Regions from separate parts of the Paenibacillus sp. MER 99-2 genome, predicted to be linked through region 1. Evidence: riboswitches for the same ligand, from Rfam matches in the RefSeq annotation. Region 1 holds a riboswitch; the other holds the start of a gene.
What was found. Region 1 has a riboswitch for glycine ahead of gcvT (glycine cleavage system aminomethyltransferase GcvT). Riboswitches for the same ligand answer to the same signal wherever they lie in the genome.
Positions count from the first base shown of each region.

Region 2: linked by a shared signal. The riboswitch ahead of sdaAB (L-serine ammonia-lyase, iron-sulfur-dependent subunit beta) and the one ahead of gcvT (glycine cleavage system aminomethyltransferase GcvT) in region 1 are both predicted to bind glycine.

Region 1 is NZ_JAMAUZ010000001.1:88,661-104,877, reverse strand. Features, by position in the region: gene M3636_RS00480 (ABC transporter permease) at 1-953, opposite strand, end outside; gene M3636_RS00475 (helix-turn-helix domain-containing protein) at 1,303-3,639, opposite strand; gene M3636_RS00470 (endonuclease MutS2) at 4,181-6,208, shown strand; gene M3636_RS00465 (cysteine-rich CWC family protein) at 6,344-6,598, shown strand; gene M3636_RS00460 (mannitol-1-phosphate 5-dehydrogenase) at 6,664-7,809, opposite strand; gene M3636_RS00455 (PTS mannitol transporter subunit IIA) at 7,806-8,240, opposite strand; gene M3636_RS00450 (BglG family transcription antiterminator) at 8,246-10,339, opposite strand; gene M3636_RS00445 (PTS mannitol transporter subunit IIBC) at 10,380-11,834, opposite strand; gene gcvH (glycine cleavage system protein GcvH) at 12,345-12,737, opposite strand; glycine riboswitch at 13,079-13,202, shown strand; glycine riboswitch at 13,206-13,305, shown strand; gene gcvT (glycine cleavage system aminomethyltransferase GcvT) at 13,549-14,685, shown strand; gene gcvPA (aminomethyl-transferring glycine dehydrogenase subunit GcvPA) at 14,682-16,037, shown strand; gene gcvPB (aminomethyl-transferring glycine dehydrogenase subunit GcvPB) at 16,163-16,217, shown strand, end outside.
Region 2 is NZ_JAMAUZ010000005.1:186,353-202,569, forward strand. Features, by position in the region: gene M3636_RS20930 (ABC transporter ATP-binding protein) at 1-550, opposite strand, end outside; gene M3636_RS20935 (sensor histidine kinase) at 623-2,167, opposite strand; gene M3636_RS20940 (response regulator transcription factor) at 2,164-2,847, opposite strand; gene M3636_RS20945 (alpha-glycosidase) at 3,157-4,911, shown strand; gene sdaAA (L-serine ammonia-lyase, iron-sulfur-dependent, subunit alpha) at 5,134-6,054, opposite strand; gene sdaAB (L-serine ammonia-lyase, iron-sulfur-dependent subunit beta) at 6,044-6,733, opposite strand; glycine riboswitch at 6,845-6,979, opposite strand; glycine riboswitch at 6,984-7,109, opposite strand; gene M3636_RS20960 (MFS transporter) at 7,542-8,816, opposite strand; gene M3636_RS20965 (PH domain-containing protein) at 8,817-10,454, opposite strand; gene M3636_RS20970 (PH domain-containing protein) at 10,447-11,037, opposite strand; gene pstB (phosphate ABC transporter ATP-binding protein PstB) at 11,284-12,039, opposite strand; gene pstA (phosphate ABC transporter permease PstA) at 12,053-12,940, opposite strand; gene pstC (phosphate ABC transporter permease subunit PstC) at 12,943-13,851, opposite strand; gene M3636_RS20990 (phosphate ABC transporter substrate-binding protein PstS family protein) at 13,990-14,916, opposite strand; gene M3636_RS20995 (arsenic transporter) at 15,701-16,217, opposite strand, start outside.

The DNA of each region.
Region 1 (16,217 bases):
CAGTAGACGCCTTCCTCCCCGAATTTTTTGGCCAACTTATTGGCACCTAATACAAGCGCCAGACCGACGACCGACTTGAACAATCCTACGGCAGCACTGTAGCTGTACTGTGCTTGTGTCAGACCTTTGGTGTATACGTAGGTGTCAAACACCTCGCCCACATCGCGGTTTGTCGGAGTCAGCATCAGGAAGATTTGTTCAAAGCCTGTATCCAGGAAGTTGCCCAGACGCAGAATGAGCAGAATGACAATGGTACTACGAATAGCAGGCAGCGTAATGTGCCACGTCTGACGCCAGCGGTTGGCGCCATCGATTCTTGCCGCTTCATAGAGCTGTGTATCTACACCAGAGAGGGCAGCAAGGAAAATGATTGTACCCCAACCGACTTCTTTCCAAATGGATTGTCCAACAATCATCGTACGGAACCAGCCTGGCTCAAGTAAGAAGGCAACTTTTTGTCCCGTCAGGTTGTAGAGCAATTCATTAATGGCACCGCCTTCGGTGGTGAACAGCATGTAGAATACACCAACAACAACAACCCATGATACAAAGTGTGGTACATAGACAAGTGTTTGTACGAATCGCTTGAAACGTTCACGTCGAACTTCATTCAACATCAGTGCCAGTACAATTGGCAGTGGGAAGAAAAACACCATGTTATAGATGGCAAGCAAGAACGTATTTCGGAATAAAGTCCAGAACTGCGGTTCCCCGAAGAAACGTGAAAAATGCTTAAATCCAACCCACTCACTGCCGAGGATACCTTTGTAAGGCGTGTAATCCTGAAAAGCCATCGTAATGCCATACATAGGTATGTATTTGAAGATAATAAAGTAAAGCACACCGGGTATTAACATAATATAGAGCCACCGGTTTTTGATGATGTCCCTCCACAGCAGGTTTTTGTCACTGCGGGTAGCGGGCCGTGTCTGAGCCGCCGTTTCGGCTTTCATAGTGTCTTCCTCCCCACATTGGAAACGATTACAAAATATCACTTCCTGAATTCATGTCTTCATTGTGGAGGATAAACACATCACTGGCTATCGTCTCATTTTAGCTTCTTGTTTTTCCTTATGCAGCAAGGGTTTTCAGCTTTTGTGTAATTGGATTTCAACTATCAATGAACCGCTTTTAACCTCAATATCTCTGTCTTAACTCCTGCGAATAGACGAGGACAATCCTCTACAAAAGCCTGCGATCCTCTGATTCATCTTGTCCATAGGAAAAGTTAGCGTTGAGATCATTCGCATCACATTACCTCAAAAAAACCTGCCCGCCATAGCAGGCGAAGCAGGTCTATTTCTATCGTTGTTGCTCCCGATATTTCCCCGGGGTTGTGCCGGTAATTTTACGAAATGTGCGTATAAAAGCTGTTGGATTCGTGTAGTTTAATTTCTCTGCGATCTCTGATATTTTCAGATCCGTCGTCTGCAGCCAGGTCTTGGCTTTTTCCATACGATATTCAGCTAAATATTCTGTGAAATTCACCCCTGCTTCTTTCTTGAACACACGACTCAAATAAACAGGATGAAAATTCAACTCCTCCGCACAGGCCTCTAGTGACAGCTCACGATCATAACGTTCTTCGATTAATCGAATCATTCGACGAGCGATGTTCATGTATTGGGATTCTTCCTGCTCCCGCCAGAAATGGATGACTGGTTGGAATAAACGTTTGCGGAACCAATTCGTCATCTCATCCAGTGTGGACAGCTTCAACAACCGAGCCATCGAGGCTTTCTCCCCCAACACTTCCGCTACATCTCCACCCTGTTCCTGTACTAATTGATATACACGGGACAACAATTGCACCATAATGGCTGGATACTCACTGAAATGCAGTTTCTTATCTGCGAGCAATCCCAGGTACTGTGTGAAGTAGGCATCCACTTTTTCCTCATCCCCCTGCTTCAGCGCAGAAGCCAATTGATCCTCGATCATCCTTAACTGTGTGTATAAAGCGGCTTCCGTCTGACCTCGTGGCTGGATATCCTCATAATGCAAAATAATACGACTACCCAGGCTCACTCGCCCTTGTAGTGCTTCCCGGCTCTCCTGATAAGCCTGCGGCGTATCACCTATGGCACGATAAGATCGGCTGATCCCAATACTTACGGGCAGATTCAGATAAGTCACCACACGCTCCCGTATGCCTTCGGCTTGCGTGTGCATCCATTCTTTCAGTTGCAGTTCATCATGCAATTCAGAAGCCAGAACGGTAACCTGAGCATCATCAATCATGACAGGTGTGAACCGAATTTCCGGAGGAAGCCATTCTCCAACAATGTTATTTACCGCGAAAAGCAACAGATCCCGATCCTGCTCTTCATACCGCGTCCCCTCAATGGTATCCATCTGAAGTGTAAGTACACCAAGGCTAGACCAATTAGTTGGAAAATCATACAGATCCCCCTGATATCTAAAGTCCTCCTCCGATATTTTCCCTGTTAATAGTTTAGTCATAAAAAACTCTTGTAAATGAACGTGTTGTCCTTTCATTTGCTCTCGCATGGTCTGCTCAGAACTGAACAAGGTTGACAATCGCTCTTCGATATAACTGAATTCATCCTGTCTTCGACCTTTCGAATCCACAGGTGAGTCCAGACCTTTCGTGAATTGAAGCAGCCTTGAAATAGGTGAATACATCCGGCGGCTACCGTAGAATGCAACTAATCCGGTTAATCCTAACATCACAAGTGTGGCTACTCCCGTTACCAGAGCAATTTTCTGAGATTGAGCAGTAATCTGCCCAAGCGATACAACAGACACATACAACCATCCGTTAAGCTGTGACTGCCGATAACTAACAGCCACCTGATTCCCCTCTACCTCCGCATTAAAGAAACCTTCCGATTCCCCTGTTACTTGCACTTTCTCTTGAATTTCCTCGTTCAGTGCAGTGTACTTCCCATTCTGTTCCATATCGTTCAGGAAAAACTTCTGATCCCGATCAAGGACATACATATCTCCGGAATTGGTATTACGACTCAAATAAGAGCTAAGCTCTGTATCAGAAATATCAATCACTAGAAATCCTTTCGGTTTGACATTCGTCGGCATCATGGGAATCTTGAATACCATACTCACCACATTGTCTGAAGAAATGAGTGTGGGAACGATCTCCTGTGTGGAATCGCCCACGCCTGCCGATACAGGTACGCTCTCTTTTGCTGAGTTTACATTCTGCGTTACCCAGAATAAACTGTTGGTATACTTCAGATACGAGCCGATTCGATCCCGGATACTAAAATCATCTAGTTTGCCAAATGAACGCATCGAAACAACCCAGTCCTCATCTAGATTGACTAAATAAGCCTGATCAATATTAGTCACCGCCTGCAAATTATTAAACCCAGACGTCAGATCACGGATTTGCTGAAATTCGCTGCTATCGAGTGGTTGTTTCATCGCTTGTAAAACCAAAGGCGAATTTACGTATTGAATAGATGATAATTGCAAACTGCGCAGCACCTGCTCCACCCTCATCTGAGTCTGATGTAAAATCTGCAGATTGCTCTCGCGCACCTTTTGTTCAATATCCTGTGAAGCTATCGTATACGAGACGGAACCAATAACGATGACTGGAAGCGCTCCAAGGATCATGGTGAAGCATAGCAGACGCAGCAAGTATTTTGGCAAAAAAGAGCACCTTCTTTCAAAAAACGTTCTATTCCATAATATCGCTTACATTGGGTTAATTTACTATTGTTATTTTAAAACCCATTCTTATTCAAGTCCACTTATTTATTCTGAACGATGAACTTCCGGGTTGACTTTGAGGTAATTTCCAGTTTATATTAGTTGCATATTCCTCAATCAAAGGAGAGATTTTGATGTCGGTGAGCGTTCTTAACTAACCAAGTTTCATATTCAGGAGTTTGGCCTTTCATGTCGCTTATGCCTTATGGCGTACGTGTATTTTCTGATGTGCCAGAACCCTGTACTTAGTTAAGAACAGCGGATATCATAAATCGCCTCCGGGATTGTACTTGTCCGGGTCTATTTCCGCGCTGTGTTCAGCGTGGATTTTTTTGTTATAGACCTTATTGGACTTTGCTTTTCCATACAGCTTAGGGCGGAGAATGACGTTTGTTCATTCTCCGCCCTTTTTGCGTTTTCCAGGAATAAGTCAGCTGCAATAAACCAAACACCATATTTTAATATTAAGGAGAGATCCCCCATGAACGAAAACACTTTACGCACACTTCATTACTTCGAAATTCAAAAAAACGTAGCCTCCTGCGCCCGATCTTATTTGGGCAAGCGTCATGCGCATAATATGAAACCGATGAATGATGTCCATTGGATTCAGACACGTCTAGAAGAAACAGCAGAAGCCGCTCTCATGCTCCGTTACGGCGCAAGCATTCCCATTCCATCCCTGGATGGCATGGAAACCATCATGGATCTGCTAGGCACAGGATATTTGTTCAGTGAACGTGATTTCAGTCATCTTGCACAATTTCTGCGAAGCTGTGCGCAGCTGTTGAAGTATATGGAGGGTAAATCCGAGATCGCTCCAACGGTCAGCCGTTATGCTGCATCTATGATGCTGATGGAATCGTTGCTAAGCGAGATTGAACGTAGTATCCACAACGGACGTATTCAAGATCTGGCGAGCAAAGAGCTTACAAGAATCCGCAAAAAAATAATGGTAAATGAAGAGCGTATGAAGCGTAAGCTCGATTCACTGCTCAGCAAACATCGCTCCATCATGCAGGAAAATGTCATTAGTCAACGTAATGGAAGAACCGTACTACCGATCAAGAAGGAATTCCGCAAGCTGGTCAAAGGCAGTGTGTTAGACGAATCAGGGAGTGGGCAAACGGTGTACATTGAGCCGGTAGAACTCATGAGTCTTCACAGTGAACTCGCTACATTGCAGGGGGATGAATCTCGAGAAGAGATGAAGATTCTTGGCGAGTTGACCACACTCACAGAGTCATACAGTCGTGAAATTGCTCTGAATACCGAGACGGTGGGCATACTAGATTTTCTACTGGCAAAAGCAAAATATGCGGTCACGATGGACGGACGCGTTGTTCAAGTTAATGCAGAAGGAAGAGTTCAGATCCAACGTGCACATCACCCATTAATGGGCGAATCTATGGTTCCACTGGATTTTACAATCGGCACGAACTATCGTTCACTCATTATTACAGGGCCAAATACCGGGGGGAAGACGATTGCACTCAAGACACTTGGGCTACTTACCCTTATGATGCAATCCGGGTTGCTTGTCCCTGCTGGAGAAGGTGGCACGATGTCTGTATACAGTGAAATTGCGGTGGATATCGGAGATGGTCAGAGCATGGAGCAAGCACTTAGCACGTTCTCTGCTCATATTCGCAACATGATCGGTATTCTGGAACAGGCTAATTCCTCAACACTCGTACTCATTGACGAGATGGCTTCTGGTACAGATCCAGGGGAAGGAGTCGGATTATCCATCGCGATGCTTGAAGAGTTACATCGACGCGGAGCAACGGTTGTAGCCACCACTCATTTTGGAGAAATCAAGCATTTTGCCGCTGCTACACCAGGTTTTGAAAATGCTCGGATGGAATTCGACACGGCAACGCTCCAGCCTTTATATCGGTTGCGAATTGGAGAAGCTGGACAGAGTTATGCTTATGCCATCGCACTCAAACTAGGAATGGCACAACACATTATTGATCGTTCCAAGTCTATCTCCGATCAGGGCGTTCAACAGAACCATTCATCAACAGAGAAATGCATAACAGAGCATTTACCAACCCTATCAGGTGAAACAGAAGCAAATGTATTCGTTCAATCGGAAGCAACAGATGCACCGCCAGTGGCTGACATAGCCAAACCGATCGTGCCTACTAATGCTGCCTCTCAGACTACATCGGCAATGAAGTCTATGAAGGCCGAAGAAACAGAGACATCTGTACCAGCGACTGTATTCCAAAAAGGGGATCGAGTCTATATTGGTTATCTTGATCAGACGGGAACCGTGTGTGAAGTCGAGGATGCTCGTGGCAATATCGGGATTATGCTGCGTGGTCGCAAGGTTAAAATTCACAAGAAGAGATTGAAACTGCATATTGCTGCAGACCAACTCTACCCAGATAACTATGACCTCGACATCGTATTCGAGAGCAAAGAAAACCGGAAGAAGCGTAAGTTGATGGGACGTAAACATGTGGAAGGACTGCAGATTGAACTGCCCCCTGATGAGTAAACAGTGAAATAGGATACTAAAATAGATACCGTGGTGCAAAGTTCACTCCCTGCTTGTAAAACACATATCTGTTATACTGGAATTTGTATGTATTCACTTCAGATCGTGTTTATTAACAGGGAGGGAAAGAACCAAATGTCTTCAGAACAGGATGCTACTCATCATCAGAATACCGATGTTCTTGTCTGCCCGTTATGCGGAGAAGCTAATCGCTGTTCCTATGCGGCTGGACACCCTCATTCGGAATGCTGGTGTAACCGGGCTACTTTCCCCGAAGGTATATTTGACCGTATTCCAGCAGAACAGCGCCGCAAATCATGCATATGCCAGCGCTGTTTGGATGCCTATACCAACAAGCTTACATTAAAACAAGAGCCATACAGTCGTTAACTGTACGGCTCTTGTTTTATGATGCATGCTACCATGTTAGATCATGGCTACTTTGACCCACTACTTTACATTTCGTGGTATTGAGCAACAGCTTGTTTAAGTACCGGATGATGCTCATCCATGGACGTATAATGCTGCAGTGCAGCAGCAATCCCCTTCTGACGAATCATGTCCTGCAGTTCAACAGCTTCCGGATCATCGGAAACATCGAATTTGCAAGCTGCGGCCATGCCCATAGCCAGATAAGTTGTTTCCGTTCCATCCGCATATGCAAGAAGAGCCGGGCGAACCAGACGATCATTCGGGGACAGCTTGCGCAGCGGGGAACGACCAACACGAGTAACCTCATCCGTGATATACGGGTTGACGAACCGTCCCAATATTTTCAAAATATACTGCTCATGCTCTTCCGGATTGAATCCAAATCGCTTCACCAGCACTTCTCCGGTTTCCTGCAAAGCACCATATACAATGGATTTTACTTTTTCATCGGCGATAGCCTTCTGAATGGTGTCATACCCGTGCACGTTACCAATATACGCAGCAACGCAGTGTCCTGTATTTACAGTGAACAGCTTGCGTTCGATATACGGCTCCAGCTCATCAACATATACAATGCCCTCAACCGGTTTGAATGCAGGAGCCATCTGAGAACGATCCACCACCCATTCATAAAAAGGCTCCACCTGTACATGCAATGGATCTTCATGGTGCTGAATAGGTACAATCCGGTCTACAGCCGAATCGGGAAAATAAATGTACTGATCCGCAAGTGAGCGTACTTGCTCATCAAGCAGAGCATATACATGCTCTTTCAGTTGCGTACTGGCTCCAATTGCATTTTCACATGCAATAATATGAAGAGGTTTCTGAACAAGATCCGAGTGAAGTCTCGCCTTAAGCCCCTTGGCAATGCCTGGTGCAATATATTTCAGCACACCCACACCAACTGCAGTTGTAATCAGATCTGCTTCCACAACCGTTTGGGCAACCGTCTCCAACTGGGTTCCATCGATTGCGTTTACACCCGTAACGGTCTCCTGATCCTTACTCTCGTTAGCCAGTTCCACCGTATACTGTCCTCGTTGCTGTAGAGCCGATACCAATTCCTGATTCACATCTGAGAAAATAACCTCGTATCCTGCACGAGACAGTATTAACCCGATAAATCCGCGTCCTATGTTACCTGCGCCAAAGTGTAAGGCCTTCATAGTTCCATTTCACTTTCCAGAATAGCAATAACTTCTTCCGCTGTTTTGGCTAGACGCAGAGCCTCCATATTTTCATCCTCAGCACAGATTACTGCAATGCTAGTCAGGATCTCCATATGTTCCCCACCTTGAGCCGCAATACCAATCACCATATAAGCTTTTTCCTCGCCAAAATCCACACCTTCTGGATATTGAATGACTGAGATACCTGTGGATAAAATGAATGATTTAGATTCCTTCGTACCGTGCGGGATCGCAAGGCCATTTCCTACATAAGTTGAAACAATCTCTTCACGCTCAATCATTTTCTCGATGTAATCAGCGGTAATATGACCCGCATCCTTCAAAATCTGTCCTGCCATACGAATCGCTTCGTATTTATCCTGAGCCTTCGCATTCATAATGACTTTATCTGTTGTTAAAATACTCATAATGGTTAACCTCCAATTTCGGTTTTACTGCGATAGAATCCAACGAGTTCCTTGGACAGGTAATGAATGAGTTCATCCCTGACTCCCTTTTCCAGCAATGTAATCATTTCTTCCTGCAATAACAGTGCGCTGATCTCACTAAGAACCTCCAAGCTTTCCTTGGATAATTCTCTCGGGCCCAGCATCAAGAGAACATGGGTAACTCCTGCCGGATCAGCTGACGTACGAAGGAGCGGCTCCGTGAGCTGGAAGAGACTGATCGACGGACGATAGATTCCCTCACTGCGTGTATGAAACAGCGCAAGTGTTGTACCCGGAATCTTCTGACTCCCTACTGCTTCACGTTCCTCCAACCGTTTCGCGATTTCCTCTGGTTCCTTCAGCACCCCGGATCCATGAAGTACGTTGCACATCGCATACACCGTTTTATAGAAACCGGCACCTTGATTGTCCAGCGGGTAGACCTGAAACTTGCCAATGATTCGGACGATTTCAATCAGAGTGGCTTCCATTCCGTCTGGATCCGAGTAATGACTTGGCGTCTGGGTTTCTGTTTCCCTTGACTTGTTATGCTGTCGTTGTAACGTTGTTGTTCTAATAAAATGACGCAGATGTTCACTCTCTTCTGCTGTAAGCAGTGGACTCACTTTGTAGTACTGATGCTCATCCATCGGCAGATCAACAGTGGATAACACCAGATCGTATTGATCCGTTGGAATCCGGGTAGCTTCATACCAGGAGACGCTGTCTATAATTCGAATCTCGGGAAACTCCTTCGTCAGTCGGCTGGACAGCATGCGTGATGAACCAATTCCGCTTGTACAGACAATGATCGCCCTGATTTCCCGTTTTAATGTGCGTAATCTCTCGATGGATGCTCCAAAGTGCATGACTAGAAAACCAATTTCCTCATCGGGAACATCTATACCTGGCCAAGCCTGGTACACGGATTTTTTGACATCTTCGAACAGTGAATCATAATCCTTGCGAATCTGCTGCAGTAGTGGATTACGGATCATCTGTTGTCCTTCAATACGTTCCATTACAGGTGCCATATGCCCAATCAGACCTTCACGAAGCATACGATCCTCATGAAAGGCATAATGGGTTCTCGCCTGCATCTGATCAATCAATGAATGTACCCTATCGAGTAGAATCAAGTCGTCTATTGGCAACAGCCTTGAAGAGTGTATCCTCTGCTCTGTCTCAATTAATAATCTGTGAAAATAAGCCTGCTCATCTTGGGAAAACGTCAGCCCTAGCTGGGTAGATAGTACGCCGCACAATCGGGATGCCATATAAGGCGGAACCTTCATCTCATCCTGCTCCGCAACGTCATCTCTCGCTTTCTCACGTGGAGAAAGACGACCAATGCCAAAGCCTTTACGAATACGTACAACCGCAACGGATAATTGAATCAGCAGTTTCATATATTGCCGTTCCGGGATGTTCTCCAGCCATTCGATATCTGGTTGCCATAATGCATTTTCGACTGTAAGCACATCACCATGCCCAATCATATTCAGCAACTTCTGGTTTACGATGGAGCCCCCTTGTTCAGGCTGTCTTCCGAACAGATCGGACTCATCCAGAAATTCCAGAGCAAGCGCAGCTATGGCAGTACGATGAATCGTCTCATTTCCGTTAATCTTGACTCCATATCCACGTCTGCGAACCAGCTTTAGTCCAGCCTGACGAATCCGTGACTCCAGATCATCGAGATCATTGGTCACCGTTGATACTGTCACTTTCAGATCTGAAGCTAGTGCAAGCAGCTTTACAGGTTCCGACTCATCCAGCAAAATACAAAGCATGAAGAGCTTACGCTCTTCCGGCGTAAACTCAATAGATTCCTTACCCTCTAATTGCTGGCGCAATACGGCCAGATTACCGGAACCGGCATCAATTCGAATACCGGTTCCTGATTTTTTTTCAAGCCTCATGCCCAAAGGTTCCAGCCACTGTTCAATCATCTGAAGCTCTCGGTGAACTGTTCGCGTACTAACTTTGACTTCAACGGCGATCTCACCAGCAGTGACTTCTTGTGGATGCTCCAGCAGAAACTCCACGATTTCACGTTGTCTTTTGGTAATACTCATATCTCTAGCCTCCGGCTCAGAGAAGACGAATGCGTCCGATTTATTTCAGTCGTTCAACGAGCGCATCGTATTCCGGGCTTTTTAGGAAGTTGTCAATGGATATATGTTCTGCGTTTGGTGCAACGGAACGGGCACGATCGGTTAATGTTTTCTGTGTGATAACCACATCTGCATCCTGCGGGATCTCACTGATGGCGGTATTGGTCACCGCAACGTCAATCCCTTCCGCCTTCATTTTCTTACGCAGAATGGAAGCGCCCATTGCACTTGATCCCATGCCTGCGTCACAAGAGAAGACGATTTTTCTCACATCTGTCTTCACTGTAGAAGCAGTACGATCCGCAACTTTGTTTTCTTCACCGCCATTAGCCGTAATTGCAGCATTTGGCGTAGTTCCTTGACTCTTCATATCCTTCATTCGGCTGGATGCAGCCTCCAGATCTTCGTCCTTTTGTTTACCGGTTTTCAGCAATACTGCTGCAATCAGGAAGGATACTACCGCTGCTACAAGCACCCCTGCAAGCATAGGAAGATATCCGCCTTTTGGTGTTAGAGCGAAATAAGCGAGAATACTACCTGGTGATGGTGCTGACACCAATCCTGCTCCAGTAAGCATAAATGTTAATGTACCCGCAACACCGCCGCCAATTGCGGCAAGAATTAGAATCGGTCTCATCAGAATGTAAGGGAAGTAAATTTCATGTATTCCCCCGAAGAAATGAATAACAACCGCACCTGGTGCAGAAGACTTAGCCATACCCCGTCCGAAGAAGCAGTAAGCAAGCAGAATACCCAGTCCCGGACCCGGGTTGGATTCAAGCATGTATAATACAGATTGCCCTAATTCTCTTGCCTGATCTGTTGCAATCGGTGTGAGAATTCCGTGGTTGATCGCATTGTTCAGGAACAATACTTTACCCGGTTCAATGATCAGGTTAACCAGTGGCAACAAGCCCAGATTCACTAACCCCTGTACTCCGGCAGATAATACTTTACTAACTGCTTCTATAGCAGGCCCGATGCCCACGAGAGCAGCAATCCCCAAGATTCCACCTATAATACCTGCGGAGAAGTTGTTAACCAGCATTTCAAATCCAGCTTTAATTTTACCCTCGATGGATTTATCAAACTTCTTGATGATCCATGCTGCCAGCGGTCCGGCAATCATCGCTCCGAGGAACATCGGAATATCGCTACCCACGATGACTCCTATGGTCATTATGGCACCCAGGACACCACCCCGTTGTCCATGTACCATTGTTCCGCCTGTGTAACCAATTAATAGTGGGAGCAAGTAGTTTATTATCGGTCCCACAAGCTGTTCTATCGTCGCATTTGGATACCAGCCTGTTGGAATGAACAGAGCCGTAATTAATCCCCAGGCGATAAAGGCGCCCATATTCGGCATGACCATACCACTCAGGAATCGGCCAAAACGCTGTACACCTACCCGTAGCCCACCTTTAGAATTGGACGTTTGGTCCAAATTACTCATTGTTATATCCTCCTTGGATCAAGTCATTATGATAATGAAAGGGGTATCATTTTGCCCCTGCTGCAATCCTAAGCGAGAATGCTCTCCTGTTCAATAAAATGAAAGCGTACTTTCGTCATGAACAATGATGACAACATTAGGTTATGTAATCATAGTTCGTCTATGCATAATGGCTGGATACGTTGATACACAAGGATTTTTTCGCCTATGACTTATGTCACTTTCAGAAGCAATTTCTGATCCAGAACTGGATTCAATCAGACAATTAACAACCAAAATCAGTGTGAGTTATCATTCCCAACAATCCTCAGAGAGCACAAAAAACCTGTGCAAGCATCTGGCTCACACAGGTTAAAATGATATAAAGCAACACTCTATATGTTATTAAATGAGTCCATTTATAACCACTAAAGGTTGATTTTTGATCTATATCTGGCTGCGTTTGCAGCACCAAATAAGATATTATGAAATCGATTCAAACATATGTTAATAAGTCCATTTCAGAACATATTATTCTTCCGTGTGTTTGCGATAAGCATCCGCGTTCATCAGCTTGGATAAGGCTACACTCAAATCGCCATCCACCCGGATCTCAATCATCCATCCTTCTTCATAAGGAGAGCTATTCACAAGCTCTGGTGAGTCTTGCAACGCATCATTGATCGCAATAATGGAGCCACTCACAGGTGAAAATAAATCCGAAACCGTTTTGACGGATTCAATCGTACCAATACTTTCTTCCGCTTGTACACTGGATTCAAGATCAGGCAATTCAACAAACACAATGTCACCCAGCTGATGCTGTGCGAACTCGGTAATACCAATACGTACAGTATCCTCCCCTACGGTCTGCACCCATTCGTGCTCTTCACTGTACAGGAAATCACTTTTCAATTCGCTCATCGATATCCGCCTCGCTTTTCATTAATGAGTGCATGCGTTCTTTGGCCAAATCCCTTTCCCCAGAACATAGCGTATGATATTTTCGAATCAAATGTCAAGATACCTTACAATTTGTTCATATTTTCTGATCAAAAGCGAGATCATCTAAATACGAACTTACATATACTAGTTATTATTGGAATAGTAAGCGCACTCTTTTTATTTAAACGAACATTAAATTGCATATAAGCTTAAATTATTCGTCTTTCTTTGAAATCAGATGACATTGTTCTTGACATCAGCAGGCAATTCGCGTATTAATGAAAGGAGTAAAACTGTTTTCGTTGTGTGCAATATCGCGGATGAATGTAAAGGGAGAGATTACCCAAGCATCTGGATCTGGATGTTCATGCGGTAACGCCGAAGGAGTAAACCACCCGACAAGCGGGCGGTGAATCTCTCAGGCAAAAGGACTTTTACGGGACGCAACTCTGGAGAGCATCTACCCGCCCGGTACGGGCGTTAAGATCACCCAAGGGGAAACCTGCTGCATTGGCGGCGGGGTAACTCTCAGGTACCAAGGACAGAGCCTAAGAATACAGCGTGCTTCTGGCATGCAGTTTCTTTGGCCTGTCCTTTTCCTTTTTCCCAAAAAAGATAAACACAGCAACCAAACCGTGCAGCATAACCGGATCTCAGAAGTACGATTTTACGTACGATTTATATTCATTACTCAAAATACTTATACCACTCTAATAACGATCATGCCTATTCAACATTAATCCATATGCAGCACATTCAGCCGCTTGACGGCTAATGAAGAGGTGATTTGATGTCCGATTTACTTAGAACTCCACTCTTTCCCTTATATCAACAGTACGAAGGCGTACGTTGCATTGACTTTGGTGGCTGGGAGCTTCCGGTACAGTTTAGCGGAATTCAGAAGGAACACGAAGCAGTTCGTGAACGTGCAGGGCTGTTTGATGTATCCCATATGGGCGAATTCACCGTACAAGGTGAACAAGCGGAGGCTTTTTTGCAGCACATGACCACCAATGACGTAACCGCACTTGTTCCGGGTCAGGCACAATATACGTTGATGTGTTATCCCGATGGCGGTGTGGTCGATGATCTACTGGTGTATAAACTGGAGGAACAGCACTATATGTTAGTTGTTAATGCCTCCAACATCGATAAGGATTGGGCATGGCTAGTGGAACATCTCGCCCCTGGGGTAACCATGACAAATGACTCCAAGCAGACTGCTCTTCTAGCACTGCAAGGTCCATTGTCTGTTGATATTCTCCAAAAAGTTACGGACATTGATGTAGCTACCATTGAGCTGTTTCGTTTTGTACAGGATACGGAAGTATGCGGTGTAAAATTGCTGTTATCCCGCACTGGATATACCGGCGAAGATGGCTTTGAGCTGTATGTTCCAGCAGATCACGCAGCTACAGTGTGGAATGGATTGATGCAGGCAGGGGAAGAACACGGATTGGTTCCGGCTGGACTTGGTGCACGGGACACCCTGCGCTTTGAGGCAAAATTGCCATTGTACGGGCAGGAACTGTCACCCACGATCTCCCCGCTGGAGGCAGGTGTTGGCATGTTTGTGAAACTGAATTCCGGACCTTTTATCGGACACGACGTTTTATCACAGCAAAAAAATGACGGGACTGCTCGCAAATTAGTCGGCATCGAAGTGCTGGAGCGCGGGATTCCACGTCCCCATTACCCTCTCTACGCAGATGGTGTACAGATTGGTGAAGTAACGACAGGCACACAATCACCTACGCTAAAAAGGAATCTTGGGCTAGCCCTTATTGACAGCAAATATGCTGCACTAGGTACGCCACTGGAGATTGAGATTCGCGGCAAAAAGCTAAAAGCCGAGGTCGTAAAGACCCCTTTTCATAAACGGACACGCACGCCTAAGACACCTACTCAAGGAGCTGATCAAGCATGACCAAGCACCGTTACATTCCTATGACCGAGCAGGATCAGAGCGCTATGCTGGCAACAGTTGGTGTGGAAACGATCGAAGACCTCTTCCGAGATATCCCGCAGGAGATTCGTTATCAGGGTGAGTTACCCGTATCCTCTCGGCTAGATGAATATGCACTTACGCGTCATATGTCCAAACAAGCTGGTGCCAATGCCAACTTCGAGACACACGCAAGTTTTCTGGGTGCAGGCATCTACGACCACCATATACCTTCTGTCATCAATCATGTGATCTCCCGTTCGGAATTCTATACTGCATATACACCGTACCAACCTGAAATTAGTCAAGGCGAGCTTCAAGCGATATTTGAGTTTCAATCATACATCTGCGAATTGACAGGCATGGCCGTTGCCAATGCAAGTATGTATGACGGTGCCACCGCTTTTGCAGAAGCAGGGAATTTGGCAGCAGCAGCTACTCGCCGTAAACAATTGATCGTATCTCGTACCGTTCATCCGGAAGCACGTCAGGTACTGAAAGCCTATGCTCATGGTCTAAGTCTGGAGATCGTCGAGATCGGGTATCAAAATGGCGTAACTGACTGGGATGCCTTACAAGCCGCCATCTCGGAAGACACGGCAGCAGTCATGATTCAAAGCCCAAACTTCTTCGGTGCCATTGAACCTATCCAGCAAGCAGCTGACCTAGCTCATGCACACAAAAGCCTGCTTGTAGTAAGTGCGAATCCACTTTCACTAGGATTGTTAGAGGCTCCTGGGAAGCTTGGCGCTGACATTGTTGTCGGTGACGCTCAACCTTTGGGGATCGCCGCATCTCTCGGCGGACCAACATGTGGATATTTTGCTGTATCACAGGCTCATATGCGCCGTATTCCTGGTCGAATTGTAGGTCAGACGACTGACCGTAACGGCAAACGTGGCTTCGTACTAACACTACAGGCACGCGAACAGCATATCCGCCGGGAAAAGGCGACGTCTAACATTTGTTCCAACCAAGCATTGCTTGCACTGAGCGCATCCGTATACATGTCTACAATGGGAAGACAGGGCATGATCGATGTAGCGGATCTCAATTTGCAGAAGAGTCATTATGCACTTGAAGTGTTCAAAGCTATACCTGGTGTAAAAGCAACCTTCAACGCACCAACGTTTAACGAGTTTGTCATTCAGTTGCCTGAAGGAACAAACGTCGATGCCCTGCAACTAGAGTTGCTGGATAAAGGTTTTATCGGTGGATACGAACTCGGTCGGGATTATCCTGAACTTGCTGGACATATGTTACTCGCAGTAACGGAGCGACGCACCAAGGAAGAAATTGACGAATTCGCACGAGCATTGGAGGGATCGTTGTGACTCAAGAAACGAAGACAGCAACAGGACAAACCGAGTTAACGCATTCTAGTACATCTTCGCTAAGCACCGACACAGAATCAAAGAGTTCAGCATCGACAGCATCTCCCGCTCCTGAGCAAACACTCATATTTGAACTGAGCAGCCCTGGACGTGTGGCTTATTCCCTACCAGAATGTGATG
Region 2 (16,217 bases), on a different contig from region 1:
TACCGTGTTCCAGCGGCATGCGTTTGATCAGCTCTCGAATTTCCTGAATACCTGCCGGGTCAAGCCCATTCGTAGGTTCGTCCAAAATCAATAACTCAGGCTCACCCAACAGGGCGCTCGCGATACCCAGACGTTGCTTCATTCCCAGAGAATATCCCTTCACTGGACGTTTGGCATCCCGAGTCAGATCCACGATGGACAGAACTTCTGCAATTCTCGACTTCGGCACGTTAATAATCCGGCGCAATGCCTCCAGATTTTCCACCGCATTCAGATGACCATAGTACGAAGGGTACTCAACAAGTGATCCTATACGCCGCAGAATGTCCATGCGATCTTTGCGAATATCTTGGTCGAAGATTCGAATAACACCCTTTGTTGGCTTAATTAAGCCTAGTAGCATGCGAATCGTTGTTGTTTTGCCCGCACCGTTCGGACCTAAGAAGCCGTAAATATCTCCTTTTTTGATATTCAGGTCAAGCTCACGTACTGCTGCTCGATTACGATATGTTTTCCATAGATTAGCCGTTTGAATAATGTTATCACTCACTGTTTAATCACCTCGGATAACATCGTAACCCGCCAAGGTTAAAATCAACGTTATCTGAAGTTTAAGTTTAGTTTAAAAATCAGTTTTATCGCTTTTCACTCCTGAGCCGCCATAGAGATAGATTCGAACCCCTTCGGCTGAACTGTCCACCTTCTTGCGGAGACCCATCTCACGAACCAACAGATCCACGATGGATAGACCAAGCCCAGTCCCCTTCGTACCTGTATCCTCCAGCATGCCTGGCCCATGATCCTGAATAAGTAGTGCCGTCTGTCCCTGAATCTGCTCTGTCGAGATGCCAATATATTTGCCTACTGCTGCATATCGAACAATGTTCTGAAACAGATTATCGAGAATACGGCGCATGCCCTGTTCATCCACCTGCCAGAGTAGAGGCTCGTCCGGTAGATCAATGTCGATATCGAACTGTTCCTTCTCCCATACTGGATACCATGCCGCAGCTACTTCTCTGACGATCCGCAGCATATCCTTCTCCTCCAGCTTCAACGTATACTTTCCACTCGTCAGCAGGTTATAGGATAACATGTTGTCGATAAGTCCACCCAGATCCTCCATCTTCGCTTCCATGCGCAGTAATGAATTATTGCCCGTATGACTTAGCTGCTCTTTGTGCAGAGCGTGCATATGTCCTCGAATAACCGTCAACGGTGTGCGAAGATCATGGGAAAGCCCCGCAATGAGACGTTTGCGCAGCTGTTCTTCCTCTCTCTCCCGGTGCCGACTATCTGTAAGCTGACGTATCATATCGTTGAACGACTCCTCCAGTTGCCCAATCTCATCCTCTCGTCGGATATCAACGGGTAGCGGGATGCCTTCCTTGCCTGGCGCCATCATTGCCGTCTGTAAACGGACTAACCGCTTGCGAATACGAGCGAAGAACAGAATCGACATCAGAATGAAGAATAGAAAGATGATGGCCATGAATAGCCCTAAGTACAGGAGCTCCATCGGCCAGTTATTTTGTTGTTTTTGCATCAAGTAACGAGGAACTTCAATTACCATGAAGCCTTTTCCCTTGTCCTGATCGCCGCCTTCGATAAAAGAAACCACCGTGAGCGGATCTCGATACGTCGCTTCCTTCATAAATTGCAACGTAGTTGCCGCATCCCACACGGTTGGAACTTGCGTCACGACGCTCTTTCCGTCATCCAATGTCCATCTCAGCGTCTTCATGACCGTATCGCCTGACGATACTTCTGACAGAGTTACGCCTTCGCCTGCTAACATAAAGATTGTATTCCCACGTTCATCCACCCGGTACATGGAAGACTTGGGATACCTGCTATGTAGCTGCTTGATCCGTTGATCAATCTCGGTTGAAGTAGCATCGCCTAATCTCATTGCCTCTTTAGACCAGAGATTGCTTATATGGTTTACGTCACCATAAGGTGCATCATTGTTATAACTATTGTTCACCACAACCACGTAAATGATAGATGTAATTGGAAGAACGACAGGCACGAATAAAATGGCCGCCAAAATAAGAAACATATAACGGGACATTAAGGAACGTCCGAAACGGAGCTTTTTCTTTTTCACAGACTTCTGCTCTTGTCGCTTCTTGCCTTCGCGTGAGCCTAATCGCCACCATGTCATGGCTTCTTCACGCGGTAACCGACACCACGGATTGTCTGAATGATGGTCGGATTGGCTGGGTCACGTTCCAATTTCTCGCGCAGATGACGAATATGTACCATTAATGTTTTGTCTCCGTCCAGATAGGACTCATTCCAGACCGCTTCATAGATTTGCTCCTTCGTTCGAATCATGCCCATGTGCCTGAGCAGGTACGCAAAAATATGAAACTGTTTCCCAGATAGAATGACTTCCTCTTGCGTAAGCTCATTCATAATCCGATTATCCTTCTCATAGATGGACAGATGATCAAGCTTCACAACTTCATCCGCAGTGATATTCGTGCCAGCCTTACGCAATTGGACTTCTATTCTAGCGGCTAGTTCGTCCGGGTGAAAAGGCTTCGTGACATAATCATCGGCAAAATCAAGTCCATGCAGCTTATCGTCAATAGACGTTCTAGCCGAGAGCATGACAATTGGAATGGAAGGATGTTCCTTTTTGAGTCGCTGCCCTACCGTAAATCCATCCAGACCCGGAAGCATGACGTCAAGAATAATCAGAGAGCAGCCTTTGGCAGCCTCCGTTGCACCTTCACCACTTTCCAACCAGATGACCTCATATTCACGTTCTTCCAGATCTGCTCTAACCCATGTCGCAATTTCGATCTCATCTTCAATGTATAATAGTTTCGGCTTCATACGCTCGATTCGTTTCCCTTCTTTACCCTTTGGGTTAAATATATATTTGAAGCGCCCTAGCGATTGTCCAATCATTCTCAGCTCTTGGATCTGAACGATCAGGGCAAGCTTCTTGAATTAAATGGGTACAAATTCATGACATCGGGGTACAGTGAGTCCCTCTACATTCCATTATAACCTAATCACTCATCTGGGAAATGTTACATAAACAAGTGATGCTCTGCATCATGCAGAGTAATCAGCCACATTCGAGGGATTACGATCCAACATGCCAACATACGCTTGTGTTAAGACGGGAGGATACTTACTATGCTGCTGGAAGCCATCTATCATCAAACCAAACGCAATTGGGCTTATGCCTATGACAAGGATACCGTTCGCTTGCGTTTACGTGCCAAAAAGAACGACCTCACCGAGGTACACGCCCTGACTGGGGACAAATACGCTTGGGAACAAACGAAAGAATTGATCCCTCTAACGAAGTATACATCGGACTCGATGTTTGATTATTATGAAGGGCAAGTACGCCCTCCTTATCACCGTCTGAAATACGCTTTTCTCCTCAAAAGTGAAACCGAACAAATCTGGATGACTGAAACCGACTTCCAAGAGGAAGAACCCGATGAGCCGGGGCGAATGTTTCAGTTCCCCTACATTCATGAAGGTGCTGTATTTACGCCACCTGCTTGGGTGAAAGATGCCGTGTTTTATCAAATTTTCCCCGAACGGTTCGCAAATGGGAATGCTGAGCTTAATCCTGAGAAGGTGGAGCCTTGGGGAGGCGAGCCGACACCGTTTAATTTCTTCGGCGGTGATCTACAAGGCGTCATTGATCACCTCGATTATCTCAGCGAGCTTGGCATTAATGCGATTTATTTCACACCGATCTTCGAAGCGACAACCAATCATAAATACGACACCGAAGATTACATGCGGGTAGACCGGCACTTTGGAGATGCAGAGACCATTAAACGGCTTGTTAAGCTGTGCCATGAGCGTGAAATCCGTGTCATTCTGGACGCGGTATTCAACCATGCCGGGAAGACATTTGCACCATTTGTCGATGTACAGCAGAACGGCGCAGAATCCAAATATAAGGACTGGTTCCACATACATGAGTTTCCGCTGGATGTGAAGGATGGCATTCCCACGTATGAGACCTTTGGCTTCGAAGCCCATATGCCAAAGCTAAATACAGAGAATCCCGAGGTGAAAGCCTATTTGCTGGAGGTTGCCGAGTATTGGATCAAAGAGGTAGGCACCGATGGCTGGCGACTCGACGTCGCCGATGAAGTAGATGATGCCTTCTGGCGAGATTTCCGCCGGGTTGTGAAGGCTGCCAATCCGGAAGCCTACATCCTTGGCGAAGTGTGGAACGAATCGTCTGCATGGCTACAGGGTGATCAGTTCGATGCGTCGATGAACTATCCGTTTACCGAAGCGGTCAATCATTTCTTTGTCAAAAATACAATGCATGCCGAGCAATTTGCTAATTCTATTGGTCGTCAATTATCCCGCTATCCTCATCAGGCGAGCGAGGTCGCTTTTAACTTATTAGATAGCCACGACACACCCCGCTTGCTTACCCTCTGTGAAGGGGATCAACGGAAGATGAAGCTGGCTGCATTATTCCAATTTAGTTTCATGGGTGCACCGTGTATCTATTACGGAGACGAGATTGGACTAGACGGTGATCATGATCCTGGATGTCGCAAATGTATGGAATGGGATGAGGCGAAGCAAGACCGTGACCTGTTTGATTTTTATCAGAGACTTATTGCGCTCCGTCACGCTCATCCTGCTCTGCGTGCTGAAGGTACGATTCGATTCCTACAAGCCCGCGAAGGTGGTAGCCAGCTTGTCATGGAACGTCAGGATGAAGAAGAGCGCATTCTAATTCTGTTCAATCGCTCAGAAGAAACGGCCATCGTTGAGCTGGAGACGAGTACAGATGATTGGCATGAGCTGTTTGGCGAGAAGCACCGGATCGCACTGGAGGATGGCATACTTGCGATTGAGCTTCCGGCTTATGGATATGCAGTATTAAGCATGGCTCTGGAGTAATATAAGGTTCGTGCCAGACTTCATCGAGAAGTCTGGCGTGACCTAGAATACTGCGCGCGCCGGGTGCTGTAACTGGCACGCGGTACGAATATTACACAATACAAATACTACTCTTATGCCAGCTTTTCGTTTCAGATCTATCTATGCCAAAGAGGCGCCAGCAGAAGGTTACTACACTGCTAGGCGCCTCTTCATATTTTAATTTTATTCTGACGTTGAACCCTATGCCCCGTCTGTTTCTAACTCTGGTTCCGGAGCACGTTTTGCCTTCGGTTTCGCAAGCTTCTCCATCATTTTGCGTCCTGTCGGGGTCTGAGCCAGTCCACCTTGAGCCGTCTCACGGTGCCTGCTTGGCATAGCACTGCCCACTTCAAGCATGACATCAATCACTTCGTCCGATGGAATGGCGCTACGCACCCCAGCAAGTGCCATATCAGCAGCGGCTAGAGCGGTTACAGCGCCCAGTCCGTTGCGGACGATGCAAGGAATTTCGACGAGACCTGCGACTGGATCGCAGATGAGACCGAGTGTATTTTTTAACGCCAAACCTACCGCATGAACAACCTGCTCCGGCGTGCCTCCACGTAGCTCAACCATAGCACCCGCCGCCATACCAATCGCGGAGCCTACCTCAGCCTGACAGCCACCCTCAGCACCAGAGATAAACGAATTGTTTGCAATAACATATCCGATCGCCCCAGCACAGAACAGTCCGTTAACCAGATGCTCGTCAGTCCAGCCAAAACGTTCTTGTGAACTGATGAACACACCTGGAATAATGCCGCACGAACCCGCTGTCGGTGTAGCAACAATTCGCCCCATGGATGCATTGACTTCAGAGACACACAGGGCATATGCCATCGCAAGTGCTGAAGCATCACCTGAGCAAGTCTCTCCTTTACGAATGTATTCCGCCATCCTCTTGCCGTCTCCACCAGTCAGACCACTGCGCGAAACTGTATCTTCATTCAGTCCTTTATGAACCGCTTCCTTCATCACCTGATAATATTCAGACATCTGCTGCACGACATCTGCTTCCGGCGTATTCGTCTCTTGGACTTGTTCTTCAATCATTAACTGAGCAATGGTCTTGGATTCAGCCGTGCAGATCGTATTCAGTTCATGCAAATGCTTAAATCGCATCTGGACTCACTCCCTTCTTCAAATCAATTACACGAATATCCAGCACATGATCCAGCGACTTCAAACGGCTTAACATATTCGGGTCTGGCGCCCCATCCATCTCCATCGCAGTCAATGCTTCACCATCCCGACCTTTCCGGTCTACCTGCATATAACCGATGTTCACGCCTGAGGAACTGATGGTGGACGTCACGGATGCAAGCACCCCTGCTTTGTCCGCATGACGCAGCACCAATGTTGGGAACTCCCCACTGATCTGGACGCGAAAATCATTCAAGGCATGCACTGACACACTGCCGCCCCCAATGGACGCACCAATCAATGAACATTCACGGTCACCGTGCCACAGTTCAATTTTGACCGTATTGGGATGGGGAGCAGGTAGGCCACTTGTGAAAAACTCAACCTCCATACCCGCTTGCTCTGCATACTCTTCAGCATCCGGTATTCGCGGATCGTCTGTCGCATAATCAAGCAATCCGCCGATTAGCGCAAGATCTGTGCCATGCCCTTGATACGTATCGGCAAACGATCCGTATAGTGTTAACCGGGCGCGCTCCGGCGTACAACCCAACCACTGACGAGCAATTCTGCCAAGTCTCGCCGCACCAGCCGTATGTGAACTTGAAGGTCCCGTCATGGATGGACCAATAATTGAGAAAACATCTTTAAAACGCATCAAAAACCCTCCATTTGTATTCGTCATGTTCATCCAGATACTTAACCATAACGTTCCATTATTACTGAATGATGACATCAAAAAAGGACAGAAGAAGGCCTTAAGCCCTCTCTCTGTCCTCGATACCTGAGAGTTTCATGATCAACAGCGTCAGTCGATACAGTGCATGCCTTGTTCTTACACATACTGTACCAAGCTGTTTAATCATATACCCCTTGGGTGGCGCATCATGCGCACTCTCCAGAGTTGCGTCCAACGATGGTACATTTACCTGAGAGATTAACCGCCGCGCCGGGTGCGTAGGCAGCTTGCTCCTTCGGTGCCTGATCGCAGGCCATCTTACTTAGCCAACTCAGGTCTCTCCCGCTCGTTATCATTCGCTGTATGGAATTATTCTGATGAGATCAGAATGATGATAATTATGATTCAAAATAGTGACATTAAAGCTAAATCATATCGTGATCCGACGAAAAAACACTCTTACTCATTAAGATTAATCGACCGGAAGTTTCATGTCAATAAACTTAACGATTTGTTAGCTTCAAATCAAATGTAAGCGTTATCTACTGTGAACTTTTGTCACATCGGCACTCATGTTTATTCATTTGTTTACATCTCTGCTGTTAATTCTATGTATGTTCAGGTGTGTCCAATGGTTCGGGTGTTAAGGCAAACTTCTGTCTAAAACCTTCTGTCCAAGACCTTCTCCCCTATAGGACACACCAATGCCCAACTTACTTACTATTACTTTCTTTCTTTTTTTGTCGAGCCATTTCACTTCTGCAGTTGTTCTCCGCATCAGTCTAACCTACTTCATCGTTGCACTCTTCGTCACAGCCTCTTGATAATACGAACTTCTTGAAGGAAGCAAGCTGGTGATCCATAAGATAAGTGCCACTAACATCATGGCTGCTGAGACAACCGTATACACAAGACGAAGGGATAAATATTCTGCCACTACCCCTGCAATCAAAATAGAAGCCACTTGAAGCGCGCTCAGCATCAGTCCAATGACACTGCTCATCCTGCCCATTAGATCTACCGGAATATTATTCTGGTAAAAGGTAATCAGGCCTGTGTTGGCAAGTGCTGAGCACAGCCCAAGCAAGATAAAGGCGAACGCTGCAAGCTCGAAGGAAAACGAACGTGCAAATAGGAAATAACCAAGCGAAACCATAAGCACGCCGATCCCCATCATATGACGGATCGGAATATGTTTGGCAAACAGGGTGACAAGCAGCGAACCAACTAGATAACCGACGCCAGTAACACTCATCAATGCCCCGTATTGAGATTCAGACAAGTTCATCACCTGGCGAATAAACACGACTTCCTGTGCATCCAGCGACATGCCAATGACGAGAACAATCTGAAAAATGACGTAAATCCCTACAACGTAACCACTCTTGCGGCTAAACCTTAGCACGGCTTGCCAGTCCTGAGCGATGATCCGCGGCGACAATTTCGATGGCCCACCACGCTGCTCGCCTATACCCAATTTCGGCAACATCATAAGAATCAGAGCGGACACAGCAAACGAAACACTATTCACGTAGATCGCTACTGCGGGGGATAGATAGAACAATAATACGCCAGCTACAGCAGGCCCCGTAATAAAAGCTCCTGAGCTAATGAGTGCCTGCATCGAATTGAATCGCTTACGCCGCTCAGCCGGTACCAGCCGAGTAATGTACACCTGGGAAGAAGGTACAAATATCGAGGACGACATACTAATCAGAAACATCACAGCATACATCATCCACAGATTTGAAAATAAGGGAAGTGTCGCGACCAGCAATGCCCGTATGATATCTGCCCCAATCATCAACTGGCGTTGATCGTAGCGGTCAATGACACTGCCTGACCAGAACTTGGTGCATACTGAAGCGATTGGCGAGATGATCCATAACCCTGCTACGGCTGCTGGAGATTGGGTCATGTTCAGCACCATCAGGTTGATAGCGACAATGTAGATAAAATCACCCAGGTTGGATATACCCACTCCACCTAATAACAGTCCGGCATGCTTCCAGCCGCCAGGCTGGTTATCAGACTTTTCTACCCTCTCCCGGCTGTTCTTCATCTATCGTTTCCCCCTCGACTTTGAATAGAAAGAAGCCTGATGCATCCAATTCATAACGGCAACCGCATGAGCTTGATCCAAGAAGGTCGCCCTCCAGCCACCACGGTTCACCATCAATGTGGCCTGTACGGTTAGCAATGACCTAGCACGTTGGCGGGATGTTGCGATGGTATTCACTGTAACCACATGAGGACGGCGCATTAACACGGTCAGACGGGAGATTTGCCGCTGGCGGATCAATAGCTGCTTCTCATATATGTTCAGTCCTTCATCCTTGTAGCGTGCATATCCCCACATACCGAACACAGGCAGCAGAAGGAATAGCCCTACGCCCACCATGCCAAAATATATCGTTCCAGCAATTCCAACTAGCAGGGCAATCAGCAGTTTCCAACGGAGAAACAACCAGAGCGCCCGTGTCGGCGGCTGCGCTATATCTGTTTGTAATTCATATTGTGGCACGATGCTTGCCAGCAATTCGTTCACCTCACGCATGGGTAACAGAGGGTGAAGCATCATTTTTTTCTCCTTCTCGGAAGTCAGCACATAAATCTCAACCTCCGCATACCCGAAGGGTTGACGCAGCAGGCCTTCTCTAATGGCGACTGCCTGCACCTTGGTAGGCGAAAACACATGCTTTTTGCGTTCCAACAGACCTGAGACGATGGAGATGTTGCCACCCTCACGCTCTACCGTGAACCCAGCATACTTAATCGTGAATAACACCGCTGATAGAATCCAAGCCAGCAGGAACATGAGAGGAATTAGACCTAGCCACCAAATGGCCGGCAAACTCCCAGCTTCCTCCACTAGACGTCGATAAAAATGATCCGGTAGCAGATCATCTGCAAAGGAATAGATCCCTGTCCCAAAAACGAGCAGGAGCGGCAGATTCATGGTCGTCAATGCCCCTACAAACAATCTGCCCGCCGACAATCGCAGGAGCGGCTCCTGTTGTACAGGATCTTCCGCATGAACAGGTTCTAGAAGTTCTAAGCCATCCACCCTGTTTGGTCTAGAATCTGCACCCGTCTCATGAACTGATCCTAGACCGGGTTCTGTACCCTGCTCACGTTTAATTCCGGCATATTCATCATGGGTTCCTATCTCTACCCTGGATGTCTCCATCTGTTGTTCGAGCGTGATCACAGCAGACTCCTTCACCACTGCCTCAGTCCGCTTCTGATACAGCCATCGCTCCACTCGCTTCGCTTCATCAACACGGAGAGCGGGTAACACACCATCTGCCTCTTTGTTACCACCAGGCGTCTCAATCTTAAGCTGTGCGATTCGAAGCATTCGCTGAATTAACGGCTGCTGTGTCTGTACAGCATGAATCCGGCTAAAATAGATAGACTTCTCTTCCCGTACAAACATCCCCCGCCGTAGTACAATGCGATCCTCTTGCAGGGTATAGCTGAATTTCCGCCATTTCAACCAGCCATATAGAAGAGAGGGCAGCAAAACAAGCGCGATACCTCCTGCATAGAAATACCAAGGGATTTCGCTCCAATTCAGCCCTTTGAATACTAGTAGTACGAAGAAGGGAAGTAACGATTTTAGGACACTGAACAAAGGAAATAAAATATAACTCTTGTGTAGGCGTGTTGTTTCACTCGTTTCATTCATCTCATTCATCTCGATCTTCCACCTTGGCTAAATGTCCAATATTTCGTTTGAGTTGCTCCGCTTCCTCACGCTCCAGACCAGCGATTTCAAGTGTAGCTGCCGCGGTAACGATGCTAACCTTAGCCAGCCCATACTTTCGCAGCAACGGGCCGCTCTCCAATTCTACCTGCTGCACACGTGTCATTGGCACAATCGTGTCAGTAATCCACAGCCAGCCGGAATGAATTTCAAGCTCATCCTCAGCAACTCGGAAACTGAAATAACGATATTGGAGTGCTGGCAGAGCACAGCCAAACCAGATGAAGGACAAGATGCATAATCCGAGCGCAGCCCAGCCTGGCCACAACGTCCAATCTCGATTAAATGCTACGACCAAGTACGCAGCCGCTATAGCGCCCAATATTCCATTGGTGATCAGCGATGTCATAGCGGTTGCCCGCTTTACTTTGGGATGAAGACGTCGAAGGCTCTGTGATTTTAGTGATTTTGGACTAGAAGCATTGGATGTGGTTTCTACTAATTCGCTCTCCTCTATTGTGCCGCCTGTTGTGTTCTCTTTAGCACTTGTATCATCATTGTGTATATTGTTCATTCTCTAATCACCCTTCTCATCACCACTCCTTATTGCTTTATTACCTGCAAATTATCGTAGCATGATTGTTTTGAGTGTGGCAAACTTTCCCATATTATATTTTCAGAAAATATTGAAGTATCTTTCCATGTATATATAAAAGAGAGCATAACCCCTGGCGCGTTCACCCAAGAATTATGCTCTCTTATTTCTCTATATGTTCTATCCTACCTTAGTTCCAATGTCCTCCAACCACTCCAATTGAGATTAACCGAAACGTCCCATAATGTATTCCTGTGTCAGGCGATTGTCCGGGTTCGTAAAGATCTGTTCTGTATTCCCGTGTTCAATCATGCTACCCAAATAGAAATACGCGGTAAAATCCGAAATACGTGCTGCTTGCTGCATGTTATGCGTTACAATAACGATCCGTAGATCCTTCTTCAGTTCGGAGATCAATTCCTCTACTTTACCCGTAGATACCGGGTCAAGCGCAGATGCTGGCTCATCAAGCAACAAAATCTGCGGGTCAACCGATAGTGCGCGTGCGATACACAGACGCTGCTGTTGTCCACCAGATAGTGACAGGGCCGACTCGTTAAGTCTGTCTTTTACCTCATCCCAAAGAGCTGCCCGGCGCAGGCTTTTTTCCACAATTTCATCCAATGCCTTTTTACTCTTCGTACCGCGATAGCGGGGGCCAAACGCGATATTGTTATAAATAGACTTATGGAATGGATTGGGCTTCTGCCACACCATGCCGATCTTTTGGCGAAGCTTGATTACATCCGTACCCGGCTCGTTCAGGTCTTTGCCGTCCATCCAGATATGACCTTCTGTGCGAGATCCAGCGATCTCATCATTCATCCGATTCAAAGAACGAAGGAACGTCGATTTACCGCAGCCTGACGGACCAATAAGCGCCGTCACGCTTGCTTCAGGGAATGCCAGGCTGATCTGCTTAACTGCCTGGAAATGCCCATAATATATGCTTAACTGTTCCGTACCAAAAGGTATGGCCATGTGGGATTCCTCCTTATTTCGAAGCTGTCATACGACGGTATACAACCCGACCGATCCAGCGTGCACTTAGATTGAAAGCTAGCACGAGAATGACAAGGACTGCGGACGCACCGGCTGCAACTTCCTTGGAATCTGGACCAATGCCTTCACTGTTAACTTTCCAGATATGAACGGCCAGCGTCTCAGCTGGACGGAATGGATTGAGCGGTGATCTTGGGCTCGTTGGATTCCAATCCGTGAAATCGAGCGGTGGGCTACTCATCCCTGCTGTAAACATGAGGGCAGCTGCTTCACCAAAGATCCGGCCAGAAGCCAGGATCGTACCTGTAATTAAGCTTGGCAGAGCCACAGGCAACAAGATGGATGTGATGATCTTCCATTTGGACAAGCCAAGTGCCAATCCAGCTTCTTTTTGTTCCTTAGGAACTGCGCGGAAAGCCTGCTCTGTCGTACGTACCATAAGTGGTAAGTTGAAGATCGCAAGCGCCATCGCACCTGAGATTAGAGAGAAGCCCAGGCCAAATGTATTTACAATGAGTAAAAGTCCGAACAAACCGATAACGATTGACGGGAAGGATGACAGTACCTCAACGACCAAGCGAATGAAGCTTGTAATGCGTCCTGGCTTCGCATATTCCGCCATATAAATTCCTCCGCCCCATCCGAGCGGAATCGTAATAATCAGTGTTAACACAAGCAGGAATATGGAGTTGAAAAGCTGCGGTCCAATACCGCCTCCACCTTTGAGCATCTGCGGTGCACTGGTCAGGAAGTTCCAGTCAATGTGGCCAATTCCTCGTGCCAAGATGAAACCAAGTAACCCCAGCAACAATGCAACGATGAACAGTGCGAGCACAACAATGACATAGGTAGCAATTTTATCTACTGTTTTGGCCTTCATTCTCATACCCGGTTTCTCCTTTCAAGCAAGCGAACCAGAATAACGAATACAAAGGTCATTACGAGCAATACCAGTGCCATACTCCAGAGCGCATTATTATGAACTGAATCCATTGTCGTATTACCCATACTTAATGTGATAACACTTGTTAACGTTGAAGCAGACTCAAGCAGGGACGTCGGTACATGTGGTGCGTTACCGATAACCATTTGCACAGCCAGCGCTTCACCAAATGCACGAGCCATCCCCAGTACAACCCCTGTCAACAAGGCTGGTAGAACCGTTGGGATGATGACACGATAAATCGTTTGCCAACGTGTAGCACCTAGAGCATAGGATGACTCACGCAATCCTTTAGGAAGAGCAGAGAGAGCGTCTGCCATAATACTTGTTACTGTAGGCAAGATCATAACAGCCAAAACCAAACATCCCGCAGCAATCCCGACGCCAGCTCCACCGAAAAGAGTACGCATCAAAGGCACAATTACACTCAGACCGATAAATCCATAAACAACGGATGGGATCCCAGACAACAGCTCAATTGCAGGCTGCAGTATCTTTTTCCCTTTGCCCGGTACAATCTCCGTCATAAAGAGCGCTGCACATAGGCTGAGTGGACTTGCAATCAAAGCCGCCAGCAAGGTGGTTGTAAAGGAACCGGTGATGAACGGTAATGCTCCATAAGCTGATGGTTCGGCAGACGGATTCCACGTTCTTCCAAATATGAATTCACGTAAACTCACGCCATCCCGGAAAAAGGTCGTCAGACCCTTGGACGCCACAAAATACACAATGGAAAACATAACAACGATCAGAAAAACAACACAAATCGACGTATAAATACGACCTGTCCAATCTTCCCAGTAATGTTTCTCTCTCAAGGGCCGGCGAGGTTTCATGTTGCTGTTCATTACCGTTCCCCCTTCGGTCTGTTCCATAACAACCATCCTTCATCGTAGAATTAATGTAAAATATGGGATTATTTCATAAACCGCGCAAAGAGGCTGGACCTAAGTCCGCCTCTCTCGCTGTATGAGCAAGTTCAAAGATTATTGAGTCACTGCGCCAGTTGCATCGCGTTTAACTTTCATACCGGATACTGGAATGTAGCCCAGTTCCTTAACGTCTGTCAGTTGAATTTCGTCACTCAGCATGTAATCAAGGAATGCTTTTGTAGCTGCATCAGGTTCACCTTTTGTATACATGTGTTGGTAAGCCCATACTGGGTATGTTCCAGCTTCAACATTTTCAACGGATGCTTCTACGCCTTCGTATTTCAGAACCGTCAAGCTGTCATCCAGGTAAGAAAGTGCAAGGTATCCAATAGCTCCTGGCGTTTCGGAAACCAATTTCTTAACTGTACCTGAGGAATCTTCTTGAATAGATCCTTGGATATCTTCTACTTTTGTACCCAGTGCGAAGTTCTCGAATGTTGCACGAGTTCCGGAGCTACCAGGACGGTTAACGATAACGATTGCTTGATCCGCACCACCAACGTCTTTCCAGTTCGTGATTTTACCGGAGAAAATGTCGATCAATTGTTGCTTCGTCAAGTCTGTTACACCTGCATCTTTGTTGCTAACTGGAGCGATAGCTACAACTGCTACTTGGTGGTCAACCAATTCTTTTGCTTTTGCTTCGTCTTCCAATTTCTCTTCTGCAAATACGTCGGAGTTACCGATAGTAGCTTGTCCGTCAGACACTTGTGTCAGACCAGTACCGCTACCGCCGCCTTGCACTTGTACTGTTACGTTCTTATATTCATCAACTGCCATAAATTTCTGTCCAGCTTGCTCAACCAGAGGTTGTAATGCTGTAGATCCAACAGCCAGAATGTTACCACTAAGTTCAGTGGCAGCTTCGCCTGATCCATTGCTTGCAGAACCCTCTGTTCCAGCGTTATTGTTCGATCCACATGCTGCAAGCACGAGTACGAACGACAAGGTCATCAAAATAAACGGCAACTTTTTAAACATAGTTTTGTTTTCCTCCCCCAATTTAGTGATGGCGTTTTGTGAATTTGTGTGTTCACCATCAACTCTTTAATCATTGTAGTTTCGGTATGTCATCTCAAAATCATTGTTTTGTAAACGCAATGTTAAAAATGTAGGCTGTGTTTGGAAAATAATTGGAAACACTTCATCGCTGAGTAGGTCGCTCCGGGAACGGACGTTGTTTCAATCGCTGTTATCCCCTGATGTATATGATTTGTTTTTTCCAAGGAAAACATCCGTGGATAAAGGCGAGCGCTCCGCTTTTCCACAATCGTTCCGTTCCCTGCGCTATGTCAGCGCTGATGAAACTCCCAAACATTTCAATCTACAGCCTAGGGAAGGGTAGGAAAAAGACCAGGCCTACAATGAATTGCTCCACCGTCCATTGTTAACGGTGTTTAACAATTAGTGATGGAATTCAGGAGAGGCTGGTCATGTTTTAATGCGTTATGCTCGCCTGGTCGCTATTCCAGACACCAATCGGAAAATTAAAAAAACTGCTCACAGTAAGTGCATCAGCACCAACTATGAGCAGTTTTATACTAAATTGTTTTTATAACCTAAACATTTACACGAGAACGGAGAGGACAGAAATAACATGGAGAAGCGAAGCGTTCGGCTGAAAGCTTTCTGAAAGAAAGCCACATCGGAAGCATACGCTATCCCTGGATTTTCCCTTTAGAAAGGGAATCAAAAAATTCTGGAGATAACAGCGATCGGAAAGTTATTCTGTCATCGAAATAGAAAGTGTAACTATTTTAGTTTACTAACCTAGAATCCACAACCATAACGCCAAACCCGCAAGCGTAATTAGCAATGTTGGAATGGTTAAGATCACACCAACCTTGAAATAATATCCCCATGTGATTTTCACACCTTTACGTGATAACACATGCAGCCATAGTAACGTTGCAAGCGAGCCGATCGGTGTCATTTTGGGACCTAGATCGGAGCCGATCACATTACCGTAAATTAACGCTTCACGCACAATGCCCTCAGCATTCGAACCATGGATCGCTAGGGCGTTAATCAGCACGGTAGGCAGATTGTTCATCACCGAGGATAACACTGCAGCAATGACGCCCATCCCAACAGATGCCGCTAGCACACCATGTTCTGCGATCGCATCAAGCCAGCGACTCAGATGGTCAGTCAAACCTGCGTTACGAAGCCCGTATACGACGATATACATGCCAACGGAAAATACAACGATCGACCATGGCGCTTCCATCACTACCCGTTTCAAATTAACCGCTTCGCTCTTACGCGCAAGCCATGCGAAT